DNA from 4 places in the Paenibacillus sp. SRL342 genome. Region 3 is predicted to be linked to each of the others. Evidence: riboswitches for the same ligand, from Rfam matches in the RefSeq annotation. Region 3 holds a riboswitch; each other region holds the start of a gene.
What was found. Region 3 has a riboswitch for cyclic di-AMP ahead of AC4E8D_RS18050 (3D domain-containing protein). Riboswitches for the same ligand answer to the same signal wherever they lie in the genome.
Positions count from the first base shown of each region.

Region 1: linked by a shared signal. The riboswitch ahead of AC4E8D_RS00150 (resuscitation-promoting factor) and the one ahead of AC4E8D_RS18050 (3D domain-containing protein) in region 3 are both predicted to bind cyclic di-AMP.
Region 2: linked by a shared signal. The riboswitch ahead of AC4E8D_RS10830 (C40 family peptidase) and the one ahead of AC4E8D_RS18050 (3D domain-containing protein) in region 3 are both predicted to bind cyclic di-AMP.
Region 4: linked by a shared signal. The riboswitch ahead of AC4E8D_RS00530 (C40 family peptidase) and the one ahead of AC4E8D_RS18050 (3D domain-containing protein) in region 3 are both predicted to bind cyclic di-AMP.

Region 1 is NZ_OZ481790.1:31,608-34,732, reverse strand. It holds gene rnmV (ribonuclease M5) at 1-314, opposite strand, end outside; gene AC4E8D_RS00150 (resuscitation-promoting factor) at 470-1,654, opposite strand; cyclic di-AMP (ydaO/yuaA leader) riboswitch at 1,928-2,181, opposite strand; gene AC4E8D_RS00145 (TatD family hydrolase) at 2,423-3,125, opposite strand, start outside.
Region 2 is NZ_OZ481790.1:2,333,938-2,337,062, reverse strand. It holds gene pelA (pectate lyase) at 130-1,092, opposite strand; cyclic di-AMP (ydaO/yuaA leader) riboswitch at 1,511-1,642, shown strand; gene AC4E8D_RS10830 (C40 family peptidase) at 1,648-2,112, shown strand; gene AC4E8D_RS10825 (carboxymuconolactone decarboxylase family protein) at 2,186-2,515, opposite strand; gene AC4E8D_RS10820 (hypothetical protein) at 2,657-2,875, opposite strand; gene AC4E8D_RS10815 (hypothetical protein) at 2,995-3,125, opposite strand, start outside.
Region 3 is NZ_OZ481790.1:4,122,810-4,125,934, reverse strand. It holds gene AC4E8D_RS18060 (ABC transporter substrate-binding protein/permease) at 1-339, shown strand, start outside; gene AC4E8D_RS18055 (amino acid ABC transporter ATP-binding protein) at 326-1,048, shown strand; cyclic di-AMP (ydaO/yuaA leader) riboswitch at 1,269-1,466, shown strand; gene AC4E8D_RS18050 (3D domain-containing protein) at 1,469-2,140, shown strand; gene AC4E8D_RS18045 (polysaccharide deacetylase family protein) at 2,245-3,036, opposite strand.
Region 4 is NZ_OZ481790.1:108,073-111,197, forward strand. It holds gene AC4E8D_RS00520 (c-type cytochrome) at 1-18, opposite strand, end outside; gene AC4E8D_RS00525 (GNAT family N-acetyltransferase) at 169-663, opposite strand; gene AC4E8D_RS00530 (C40 family peptidase) at 1,016-1,486, opposite strand; cyclic di-AMP (ydaO/yuaA leader) riboswitch at 1,490-1,627, opposite strand; gene AC4E8D_RS00535 (hypothetical protein) at 1,873-2,724, opposite strand; gene AC4E8D_RS00540 (M1 family metallopeptidase) at 2,735-3,125, opposite strand, start outside.

The DNA.
Region 1 (3,125 bases), 3.1 Mb from region 3:
GCCAGAGCATGACGGATCGCTTCAGGTGAGGCATTCTCCACCCCAATGTCCCCTTTACGCGTTGCATCGGCTTCCGGAATGAAGGCATGTTTGCAGCCAGGCACCTTATTCGCAATAATTTTACGAATGCGTTCGCCAGCATGATCCGGATCTGTCAGTACAATGACTCCCCGTCTCTCCTGAGCAAGCGCAATCCGCTTCAGAATGCGTTGGTTGATTGCTGATCCACCTGTTTCTATTGTATCGGCTTCAACGGCCCGACGGATAGCTACCGTATCGTCACGGCCTTCCACCACAATGACTTCTTTTATCATGTTCCATTTCTTCCTTTCTAACGCAAAAAGAAGAGGAATATCCTCTTCTCTGCCAAACGGCGGGGGAGACTGAATTCAGACTCCTCCGCCGCATATTCCGCATGAATCATTCATGCAACTATTTTATAGCATTCCCATTTCAAAGTAAAACGATTTTAGTTCGCTTCCGGCTTCACCGGACCGATCACGTAGACCGTCTTGCCTTTCTTACGTCCAAAATTCAGGGCATGCTTCACACTGTCATAATATACATCAATTTTGTTGCCTTTAATGGCACCGCCTGTATCTTCCGCACGACGGAATCCCAGACCTTCGATATATACCCACCAGCCAATTGGAATGACTTTGGGATCAACCGCAATGGTGCGACCTTCCGTTACACGAGTACCGGAAGCTGTTTTAGTACCAATGCCAGGCTCTTCGGAAGAGTAGGCAGTCATGGATACATTTTTAAGTACTTTGGAGTATTTAAAAGAAGTCCCGGATACAGTAATCACTTTGCTGCCCGAGGCAGATGTTTTCTTCGAGTTCGTTGTTGTAGCCTTTTTGGTTGTTGAAGTTTGAGCCGATACAGTCTGAATCTCAGGTTCTTTCACGACCGGTTTTGCTTTGGTGCCGACAGCGATCACTTTATCTACACGATTATTCGCGACAGATTTGCCGACCATTTTTTTGGAGACCAATTCTCCATCCTGAAATACCTTTTCGATATGCTGTACAAGTGTGCCTTCTTTGCCGTTTACAACGACACGGTTATCCCCTTTGTACAAGCTAGGGTCAGCCGTTTTAATAACTTTGTAAGCGATCGGTTGCTCTACTTCCACTGTACGCTTTGTTACGCGCACTACACGGATCTTCATCTCCGCTTTGATCGCAGTTCCGAGCGCCGGATACACTTTATCATTACTTTCAACTTGAATACCTGATTTTTGAATTGCATCTTCCACCGATGAATCGGTTGTATACAGAGTCTTGGTGTCTCCGTCTGCCGTAATGTTAACTGGAACGGCCCGCTCAATAACGATTCGGTCTCCATCTGTAATCGCCCCATTCATGGACATGGATACCTTATCGTGAGGGCTGACTGTGATCGACTGCTCCTCCAGCATTTCCTGAAGCATTCCTGTACGAGTCTCTACCACCTGAGCTTTGCCATCAATAACCAGCGAAATTTGTTTCCCGGCCTGACCGTAAACGACTAACAAGATCATGATTGTAAGCGCAATTGAGAAAATCGCGATCAATGCCATTTGACGCATGTTCTCATGCTTCCACCGCAACGCGAAAGACTTACTGGATGATCGTGACTCATGGGTCTCTTCTGGTTGGAATGTGCCCACTTCTCCGTCCTCCTTCATAGCCTCGCCGTCTAAAGTAATGCATGATGTCTTTGACGTGACTATACCAAATTTTCTACAGAACACAGATTGGACCAACATAATCCGGTTCTGCACCATGAATCAATCTTCGCAACATGATGTCATCCTCCTGAATACCTACCGTATGATGACAATATTTCTTTTATTCAAAAACAAAAAAGCCAAAGAAAGAGTGTAAGAGGAACTCTTTCGTGGCTTCCGAATGATTTTGAATATCGGAAATTCATGCACGAGGTTACCTCTCTTTTTCCGCTTGCGAGGTTAGCTGTCGGGTTCGGGCGAAAGAGAGCCGCCCTATCTTGGGTCACCCGCTCATGGCGGACGCCCTTGAATTCACCCCGAGACCCAAAGAAGAAATCAAATACGGCTTCGCAGTTCCCTTCGCTGCTTTTGGGTCAGCGAACGTTGCGCATCGGCCAAATACACCGATGTTTAAGCCCTATTGGTTCCCCCGCTCTCCGTTAACGGAGACTCAGCGAGACTGATTCATGAAAGTAATGTTGTTTCATCGGAAAGTGTCCCTTTGTTCATCCCCCGAACATCTGTCCAATTTTCCGCACAACAATTCACTGAAAAGATGATATCCTGTTTTGATGCATGTTGTAAAGCGTTGATCAAGTACGTTTTTCTGAATATTTGGTTAAAATATTGTAATATTCTTGATTTATTTGGATCAAAGGGCAAATTAACTCCGCTTACCTGCCTTTTTCACCTCATTTACTCGTTTTTTTAACGAATTCCAAATCGTTCCATGGCATTTTTGGTTGTTATTGCAGCAATTTCCTCCACCGAAATGCCTTTAATTTCCGCAGCTGCCTCTGCAACCAGACGTACATGCGCTGTCTCATTTCGCTTCCCACGATAAGGGTGAGGTGTCAAATATGGAGCATCTGTTTCAATGAAAAACCGGTCCATAGGAACCTTCTCCAGCACCTCTTTGGGCTGCTTTGCATTTTTGAATGTGATTGGTCCTCCGAAGGAGAGATGGAAGCCCATATCGAGACAACTTTTTGCTGTTTCCCAGCTGCCCGAGAACGAGTGCATCACACCACCAACCTCACCCGCTTTCTCTTCACGCAAAATTCTTATGATATCCTCATGTGCATCCCGATTATGGATGACAATCGGCATCTTCACTTCACGCGCCAAAGCAATTTGTTGTCGTAATACGCGATGCTGTATTTCCTTTGGTGAAGTGTCCCAGTGATAATCCAATCCAATCTCACCAATCGCAACCACTTTTTCATGCTTGCATAAAGATGCAATCCACTCCAAATCGCCCTCCTGCATTGTGATCGCATCTACGGGATGCCACCCTACAGCTGCATATATAAAATCATATGTTTCAGCGAGTTTCATTGTGGTTGGAATCGTCTCCCGGTTAAAGCCAATGTTGATCATGCGACCAACTCCTGCATCCACAGCACGCTGA
Region 2 (3,125 bases), 1.8 Mb from region 3:
TGGAATCTATCATGTCAACAATGAAAATAATTACAATAAAGCCCGAATCGAAACAGACGTCCATTTCGATTCGGGCTTTACCTTTAACTGCTAATAGTTTGGTTCATTATAACGGAAACATAATACAAATTACAGCTTGGAAGGCCAGTTACCGTACCAAGCATAACCGCCTCTTCTTTCTTTATCAATATCACTTAGTTTGTATTTAACGACCCCGTCACGACCAATAAAGATCGGTTTATCCGTTCCCACTTCGTAGAAACGAGCCCAGATCGGTGCAGCTTTGGAATCAGCGATAATTTTGCTGTCTCCGTTTGCTCTTTCATACTTGTAACCCGTAATCTTCACTTTGTTAAACCATGCTTCAGCTCCCTTAATGGATGCCGTAATTTTAGCGGTAGCAGGTCTGGTTTTCAGGAATTTAACAATCGTTACACTCTCTCCAGCCGTCAGTGATGGTACTTCATAGATTCTTGCGCTTGCCGGTTTAAGAGAACTGGAATCATGTTGTTGTCCCCATGCTGTCAGCTTACCGCCTGAAACAACCTGTGTATTCAGAATTGCATCTACACCTTTGGCAACTGAGTTTTTACTGCGGTTAGCAAGTGTGCTGTCGATAAACGAGAAATCACCTTTGCGTGTCGCTACTTCATCCAACATGATCATTACATTAATCATGGCATCATCATTGTAAGTGATGTGCTTGTGATATCCGGAGCTTTGGTAAACTTGTGGCCATCCGCCGTTTGAATACTGCATGTTGATCAAAAAGTTAATTCCTTTGATTGCAGCTGTGGAGTAACGCGGATCATTCGTCTTTTTAAATTCCTTCGCCAATCTTCTAATTTCTGAGTATGTAGCCTTGTTGTCGATCGTGGACTTCGCCCACTCTCCACTTGTCTGTTTATAATCTTTTCTCCAACCTCCATCCGGCAGCTGGTTCTTCAAAATATCAGAAATACTCGCTGTAGTACCCGATGCATCCGCAGCAGATACCGTCCCTACAGGGAGAACTGCCATTCCAACTGCCGAGAACACCATCGTGCATGCCAGGACAAAAGTAATTATTTTCTTCGCTTTCAAATGTAACACTCTCCTATGTTCGTTTTTATAAATCTTCCACTTTTACTTACCTATGATACGCGTCCCCAAACCTCCTTTATTTGTATTTATCACATAATAAAATCAATTTTAATCCAATATGTGGATTGGATAATCAGATAATATGCAAAAAATCGATTTTTGTCAATATATGCAACTTAATGAATATAATCTCTCTAATTCTACATAACGGGATAGTTCTTTTAACTCATGACAAACCTATTTATTTATCCAAATTCGTCTTAAACGAATCAATAATGACGTTTTTGTCATGAATGATACCCAAACTTGATCCCTTCTTTCATATAAAAACCTTAATTCCGCTAACATTGAGGTATTACGAAGGGTTTTAAATAGGTTTGACAATTACGCATTTATGCAATATAGTTTCAAATAGTTACAAAAACTTAATTATTCATTGCCGAGTTTCATGTTTGAAAACGGGGGAACCAATTTGGGTGAATTATTCTTATACATAGGAAATATAGGGAACCTTCTACCGAACCCTTAGCTAACTCCGTAGGCATCGAAGGGAGAACATTGATTTTGAAAAAACTGATTATCTCCATTTTTGGAGCAGCTGTATTATTTACATCCGGGGCAACAAGCACAGAGGCAAGCAGTATCAACTCCGTAGTGAACAACATGACAGGTATACCTTACAAATGGGGTGGCACAACTGTAGCCGGCTTCGACTGTTCTGGTTTTATGAGATATCTTTTCAACAAATACAGCATTGAATTGCCACGTACTTCTCAGCAGCAAGCCAAAGCAGGTACGCCTGTATCCAAGAGCAATGTTCGGACAGGTGATCTGGTGTTCTTTAATACAACAGGCAAAGGCATTTCACATACAGGTGTATATATCGGCGGCGGACAATTCGCTCATGCCTCCAGCAGTAAAGGTGTAAGCATCACAAAGTTATCGAATCCATACTTTAATGACCGCTATGTAACAGCACGTCGGGTAACTGGACAGTTTATGTATGATAAAATGTTGGGTAAAATGTAATTCACATACAAAAAGGCATCGGTTATTAACCGGATGCCTTTTTTGTACTTAAAAATGTATGTTGCATTACTTACTAATGCAGCGCCTTCTGCACTCGCATCGCACCCTGAGACAGTGCATGTCCTCCTCCAACAGCTCCGGCCACCGCAACGGTCTCCATAATCTCCTGATCTGTTGCACCCTTAGCACGGGCTTCTTCTACATGGTAGAAGGTACATACCTCATTGTTGGCAAACAATCCAATCCCAAGCGCAATTAGCTGTTTTGTCTTCGCATCAATCACGCCAGGTTGGAAACATTCTCCGGTAAACTCATGATATGACTTCACCACACCTGGCAGTACATCGCTTAATGCTCCAATCTGATCCTTGTAGGCATGAACTTTATCATTCATCAATGTCATCGCTTGTAGCACACCCTCTCGGCTATAGTTACAGATCTTCCTCACTGTACCTATCTTCTCTCCCGAATGAGTCAATTATGCCAAGAAATCATGGTAATTCCAAACATTTAACGCTCATGGCTCTGCCATAATTATAAGCTGTTACTCACTAAGTGGACTCTGGCGCGGCTCGCTGAACAGCTGATAGCTGTAACCTCGGTCCAGCTTAACGACACGTCGATTCTGACGACGGATAAGTACCTGCTCGCCATCCCAGGCAACCACAATCCCCTTCACGTCGTTCGATTCCAGCTCGTCCCGTACTACTCTAACTTTCTCACCTGACAGACGCAGAGCGTCCAATTCTGTATCACTAATCATATTCATGGCTCCTATATTTCAAATTTATTTACAAAAAGAGACCTAAATGAAAAGTCATTTAGGTCTCACGTGACTGTATTGGACTGTCATGTCATTCGAAATTATGTCCCGACTGAAAGTTACCGCTGCGCGTGCTCTTTGCTGTCGTTCTTCTCAAACCAAAAATCAAGCACTTTGGCGGACATCACACGTTCTTCAAGGTACTCCACTTGATGCGGTGTAAATTGTTCTTTCCAAGAGAAGGACAACT
Region 3 (3,125 bases):
GCAGGTATCCAAGGGGTGGATCGTGGCCAGTTGGAAGCAGCTCGCTCCCTCGGAATGGGCAGAGGTGCAGCCATGCGCTACATCATATTGCCACAGGCTTTCAAGGCCGTATTGCCGGCAATTGGTAATGAATTCATAACGATTATCAAGGAATCCTCCATTATCTCTGTTATCGGTATGGTGGACATTATGTATCAGGCAAGTGTAGTCAAGAACATTACGTACCAAGGCTTGAGTCCATTTTTGATTGCAGCAGCCATCTACTTTGTAATGACGTTTATTTTGTCCAAGCTGCTGGGACGACTGGAAAGGAAGTTGAGTGCAAGTGATAGACGTTAGACAATTACACAAATCTTATGGAAATAACGATGTGCTTAAGGGCATTAATGTGACGATTGGCAAAGGCGAGGTTGTCGTGGTTATCGGTCCTTCCGGTTCAGGTAAAAGTACATTCTTGCGTTGTCTGAACCTCTTGGAACAACCTACATCAGGTGAAATCGATTTTGAAGGTGTTTCAATTACGGACCCCAAGCACAACATTAATGCAACTCGGGAAAAAATGGGCATGGTGTTCCAGCATTTCAACCTGTTCCCACACAAAACGGTACAGCAAAACATCACGATTGCTCCGATTAAAGTGAAGAAACAATCCACGCAGGAAGCGGAGAAAATTGCTGCTGATCTGCTTAACACTGTGGGCTTGTACGATAAAAAAGATACATTCCCGAATCAGCTGTCCGGTGGACAGAAGCAGCGGATCGCTATTGCAAGAGCATTGGCTATGCAGCCGCATGTCATGCTGTTTGACGAGCCTACTTCGGCACTGGACCCCGAGATGGTCGGTGAAGTGTTGGATGTCATGAAACGTCTTGCAGAAGGTGGGATGACTATGGTCATTGTAACGCATGAGATGGGTTTTGCACGTGAAGTAGGAGACCGGATCCTGTTCATGGATGGCGGGGTTATTGTAGAAGAGGGAACACCTGATGAGGTGTTTGGAGCACCAAAAAATTCACGTACACGTGATTTTCTTGCCAAAGTACTCTAAATGAAAGTGATCAATAGCGTTACTGACTTCGAGTCGGTGACGCTATTTTTTTATGGTTAATAATCACGTATGGATTCGGAAAAGTAACTATTCTGTTACCAAATGTAAAGTAATCGGGTCGTCCAATATTTCTAAAGTATCCAGTACTCTTACATATGCTTACATGCTAAAAAACCATTTGGTAAGAATTACTACAAGTTCAGGTTACAAAATTGTGATATATTGAACTCTGCCGAAACTTCCGGACAGGGAGTGCGGGGGATGTAACGATGCAGATTTGTGCAGGGGGAAGATCTACAGCACACTGCTTGGGGTGAATTAGGGGTACATAACGTTTCAAATGTAATGAAGAACCTATAGGGTGGGCTCCTCATCCGAATCCGACAACTAACTTCGCAGGCACAATGAGGGAGGAAGACCATGATTAACAAGAAACGTATAGCCAAAACAGCAGTAGCATTAATGACAACAGCAATGCTCATTCAAGCCGTTCCGGCTCACGCCGATTCAGTTCATGTGGCCAAAGAAGGGGATACCTTCTACACCTTATCAAAACAATATGGAGTAGCAATGAACACGTTGGTTAAAGCAAACAACGACATTTCACCTTACAATATTTATGGTGGTTTGAAAATTACAATTCCCGGTAAGGCAAACAATCTAGCTGCCGCGGCGACGGGGAGCAAGACCCAAGCCAAAACGGTTACTACAGCAAGCTTGGACGTTAACGCAGATAACAAAGTGGTTCAAGCCTGGGGTAAAACATTCGATTACAGCAAAGCTGTGAACGTGAAAGCAACGGCATACTCTGCAGATCCGTCTGAAAATGGAGGCTGGGGTGCAGTCGATTATTTCGGAAATGACCTTGAACTGGGTACGATTGCAGTTGATCCAAGTGTAATTCCACTCGGAACCAAAGTACTGGTAACGGGTCACAGCCATCCAGGATTGCCAAAACAGGCTTTTGTAGCCACAGCGCGTGATGTAGGCGGTGCAATCAAGGGTCACCGGATTGATATCTTTATCCCGGGTAGCAAACAGTCCGTAAGCACATTTGGATTTCAGGATATCGAGCTGTACATTCTGAAGTAGAAAATTAATTACATCTAACGAATTCAAACAGGGTGTCTGCCAGTCGCAAACTTGCGATTGAACAGCACCCTTTTAATATTCTCATTTATTTCTTCATCGTCATCTTAATCTTTGGCCTTTGACAATCCCAGCATTTCGTCCAAGGTGACAAGTTCATATCCGCGCTTTTGCAATTCCTCAATGATTTCAGGCAAAGCCTCAATCGTGCCGTTCAGGTTTGATCCTACACCGCCTCCAGCATGTTGCAGAACGATGGAGCCTGGTTTTACGGCAGACAGGATGTTATCTTTCACCTGTTCCTTTGAAAGGCCTTTCCAGTCCAGAGAGTCTACGTTCCAGTTCACAATGCTATAGTGTTGTTTGGCAGCCCATCTCAGCTGTTCTTCATTAATGTCTCCATAAGGCGGCCGAATCATCTTCGGCGTATATCCCGCCAAACGTCGAATAATATCCCCGGTATGTAAAATTTGTTTGCGAAAGGCATTCATCGACAGCTTACTGAATTCAGGATGATTGTAGCTGTGATTACCAACCATATGCCCTTCCTTAATGATGCGTTTCACCAGATCCGGATGTTTCTCTGCACGACTACCCACGATGAAGAATGTAGCTCTGACATTGTATTTCTTCAATACATCCAGCACTTGTGGAGTAAATCGTGGATCAGGTACATCATCAAAAGTCAGTGCAACCTTCTTTGTTGAAGGACCATTGGTTTTGAACGTATCGGCATATTTTTGACGTAACTGTCCCAATGTCAGTTGTTCTTCTTCCGCAGAATCCGAACCTGATACGGATTCACTTGGCGGGCTTGAAACATCCCGCGATGAAACTGGAGCATGATATCCTCCGAGAAAAATAACGATAACCATCAGCATAATGAGGCGTACGCGCATAATAACGGCCTCCTTTTCCAAAATGACGTTCTCTTTGGTATGCCCGGGCTATCCATAAGTTATGCGTAGTGTGAGAATTTTCATTGCCG
Region 4 (3,125 bases), 3.2 Mb from region 3:
CATGATCCATTTGTGCATCCCTTATGTCCCCTCCAGAATGAAAGATCATCTAACCTGAAACTATCCATATCATTATAACGGAACCTGTACTGACATCATAGCATTTTGTGGGAATTTTTTGAACTAATCACATAACAAGGGGCAAATTTGGTTGTTTTACAATGGATTCTAACCGCGAGGCCCTTCATAAACCATACAGTGAAAGGGCTTCAAGCCGCTTGGGGTCTGTCGTTCGTAGGTATCATGGGTGACAAATCCACTCTTCAGATAGACTTGAATGGCACGAGCATTCCAAGTGAGTACTTCCAGATCAATCTCATTCGTGGGATTTCGGCGAATGGCTTCCTGTACAATGGCAGTGACAAAATCTGTCCCTTGACCCTGACCACACAGCTCTGGATGCATGCCAAGGCCAATCCGGGTTACCCCTTGAAGTGGGAAGTATTGAGCAAACCCGCATATACGATCGTTCTGATCCAGGACGATCGCGTATTGCTCCTGCCGCAGCTGCGCATCTCCGAATTCCACTTCCAGAGCTTTCATCTGCTCCCAGGGGAGCCAGCTGTAGATATTGTAAGGCGGGTCATACTGCCAACTGCAGATAAGCTCCGCATGTTCTTCTCGCATGGGTACAACGTGAAACGTCACAGGGGTTTCCTTCATACACCCGCATGCTCCTTTCCTTGAAACAGAACTCTTTGTCCACTCTACAAAAGAGATGTTCATTTAGCAAGTCTTCCTTCCCAAGAAAAAAATGAAACAAAAGTTCCGGTAATTCCGTTTATATTATAACGGGATGGGTAAAAACATCATAAGGGCACGGACGAACGAACGCAAAATGAACCTGTTGATGTCGCAGGATATGCCCTGAGTAACTTGCAACATGAATAAGGATTGAATCACAAAAAAACCGCCGGATACATTCCTGCGGAGAATGTACCGGGCGGTTCTGTTATGCTTCTTGCTTCGTTCCAGTATGGTTAATGGTTACAGCATCATGTTGCTCAGCTTGTCCCTAGTCAAGGGCCAGTGATTCATATGCGTCCGTGCTCATAATCCGTTTCGCGCCAACATAACGATTGGCCCAATAGTTTTCACTCAATGCACTGATCGTAACGCCTTTGGAAGAAGAGGAGTGTGCAAACTTTCCATCCCCTACAAAGATTCCTACATGAGATACGCCTTTACCTGTTGTATTAAAGAACACCAGGTCACCAGCTCTCATTTCCATGCGGGATACGGAATCACCCATATCGAATTGGGAACTGGATTGACGTGCCAAATCAATACCCAACTTGTCGAATACATACCGTGTAAATCCGGAGCAGTCAAAGCCGTTAAGCGTTGTTCCCCCACTTTTGTATGTAGTTCCCATTGCTGAATCAATTACTGTGTCCATCTTTGAATCTGCGAATGCGCTACCTGCACCAAGCGATAAAGCGAATGTGATGCTAAGTACAGCTGCGGTTAATTTCTTCTTGAACAAGAGATATTCCCCTTCCAATGCCTGCGAGGTTAGCTTAAGGATTCGGTTGAAGGTCCCCTATGATCCCTCTGTAGCAAGATCAATTCACCCATAACTGGTTCCCCCGCTTCCCAGGTGCCAGGAATTTGGCTATGCTAGTTATGCACCTGCGAAATCAAGAAATGACGATTTAATTTTAAGTAGTTACAAATATGAATGTAAAGATTACAAAGTTGTTACTAAAAACTCACTGCGATTATTGTAACAGAGGAGTACGGCTTTGGCAACGTTTAGCAACAAATTTAGCAAAAAAAACCTCGACCTTTGACGGGGAAAGGTTGAGGTTTGCCTATTTATAAGTACATATTAGGCCATGAGTTTAACATGTGATGGTAACAATTTTTAAACTATCTGCTCTCACCTTTGGATATTTTGGACTGCCATAATCGGAAATGGCTGCATATTTTCCACAGACTCAATAGACATCTGGCAAGTGGATACGTCTGTTGTAGTATAAGTCCGGTAAGTCCCGTTAATAACCATGAGGCTGAAGTGAAGGCCCCAAAGACGAGCAGGTGTACTCCGCCCAGCAGGAGTGCAATGCCGATTACAGCGATGAGATGACGCATTGCAATCCAGAGTGCTTTGAGGGTACCGTGAGCCCCGCCTTCTCCTTCTGGTGCCGACACACCGAACTGCATGTAGAGTATGACATGGTGGATGATCCAACCATATACAATCCAAGCAGCAACATAAGGTATACCAGGCAAAAGTAATTGAAGCGAGTGAAATCCGTCCATGAGAATGGAGTAGAGCTTCGGTATGAGCCAGTAGGCGGGCAGAAGGATCAATAATGTACGTATAGTGTGGAGAAGCAGCATCGGTTTCCACAGATTTTTGATTCCGCGGACAAAGGGGATGCGCTCTTCTGTAGAATTAAAGTGCTGAAGTGAGTAGAGCAGTCCTGCCTGAATGAGGGGGCTGATCAACATGCGAACTAGCAGCATGCCCCCTAGAATCCATAGATAACGATGAACCTCCGGATGGGTAGACAGGTTAAGTTGACTTTCCATTTTGAACAAAAGTGTACTCAGCTCACCGGCATCAGCATCTGGATAGCGAAGGAGTAGTGGGATGACCGCCGACTGTACCATTCGATAGAAGAAATATCCCCAAATGAGTTGATAGAGAAATAAGAGTGCGGCAATGAACATATGCTGACGGACGAGAAACCAGCCTTCACGTATTTTCGCTTTCACCGTTTCCACCTCACCATGACAGACCTCCGAATATGGCTTCTATTAGTTTGGTTACACTCATGCTCCAGCGGGACTTTGCCTGCTCATCCAGTCCGGATTTCAGGAAATTGTTCATATGGCGGTTCTCCAGCACGATCGAGTACAGGGGATCGGTCATGGCCCAGGATACGGGGGATGTGTGAGTTAATTTATACGTGATGCGATCTTCTTGTCCATTCCATTGCTTGGTGAGGATATGCCCGTCTTCAAAAGCAATGCGAACAGGAACGGCGCTGTAATCACTGCCCTTTTTTGCGATCGTCACGGATGACTCGTACAATGTTTGACCGTCTTTCTGTACGGGCGTAACACGAATCTTCTCTACAGCAAAGTCAGCCATCCCGTTACCATAGACGTATTGA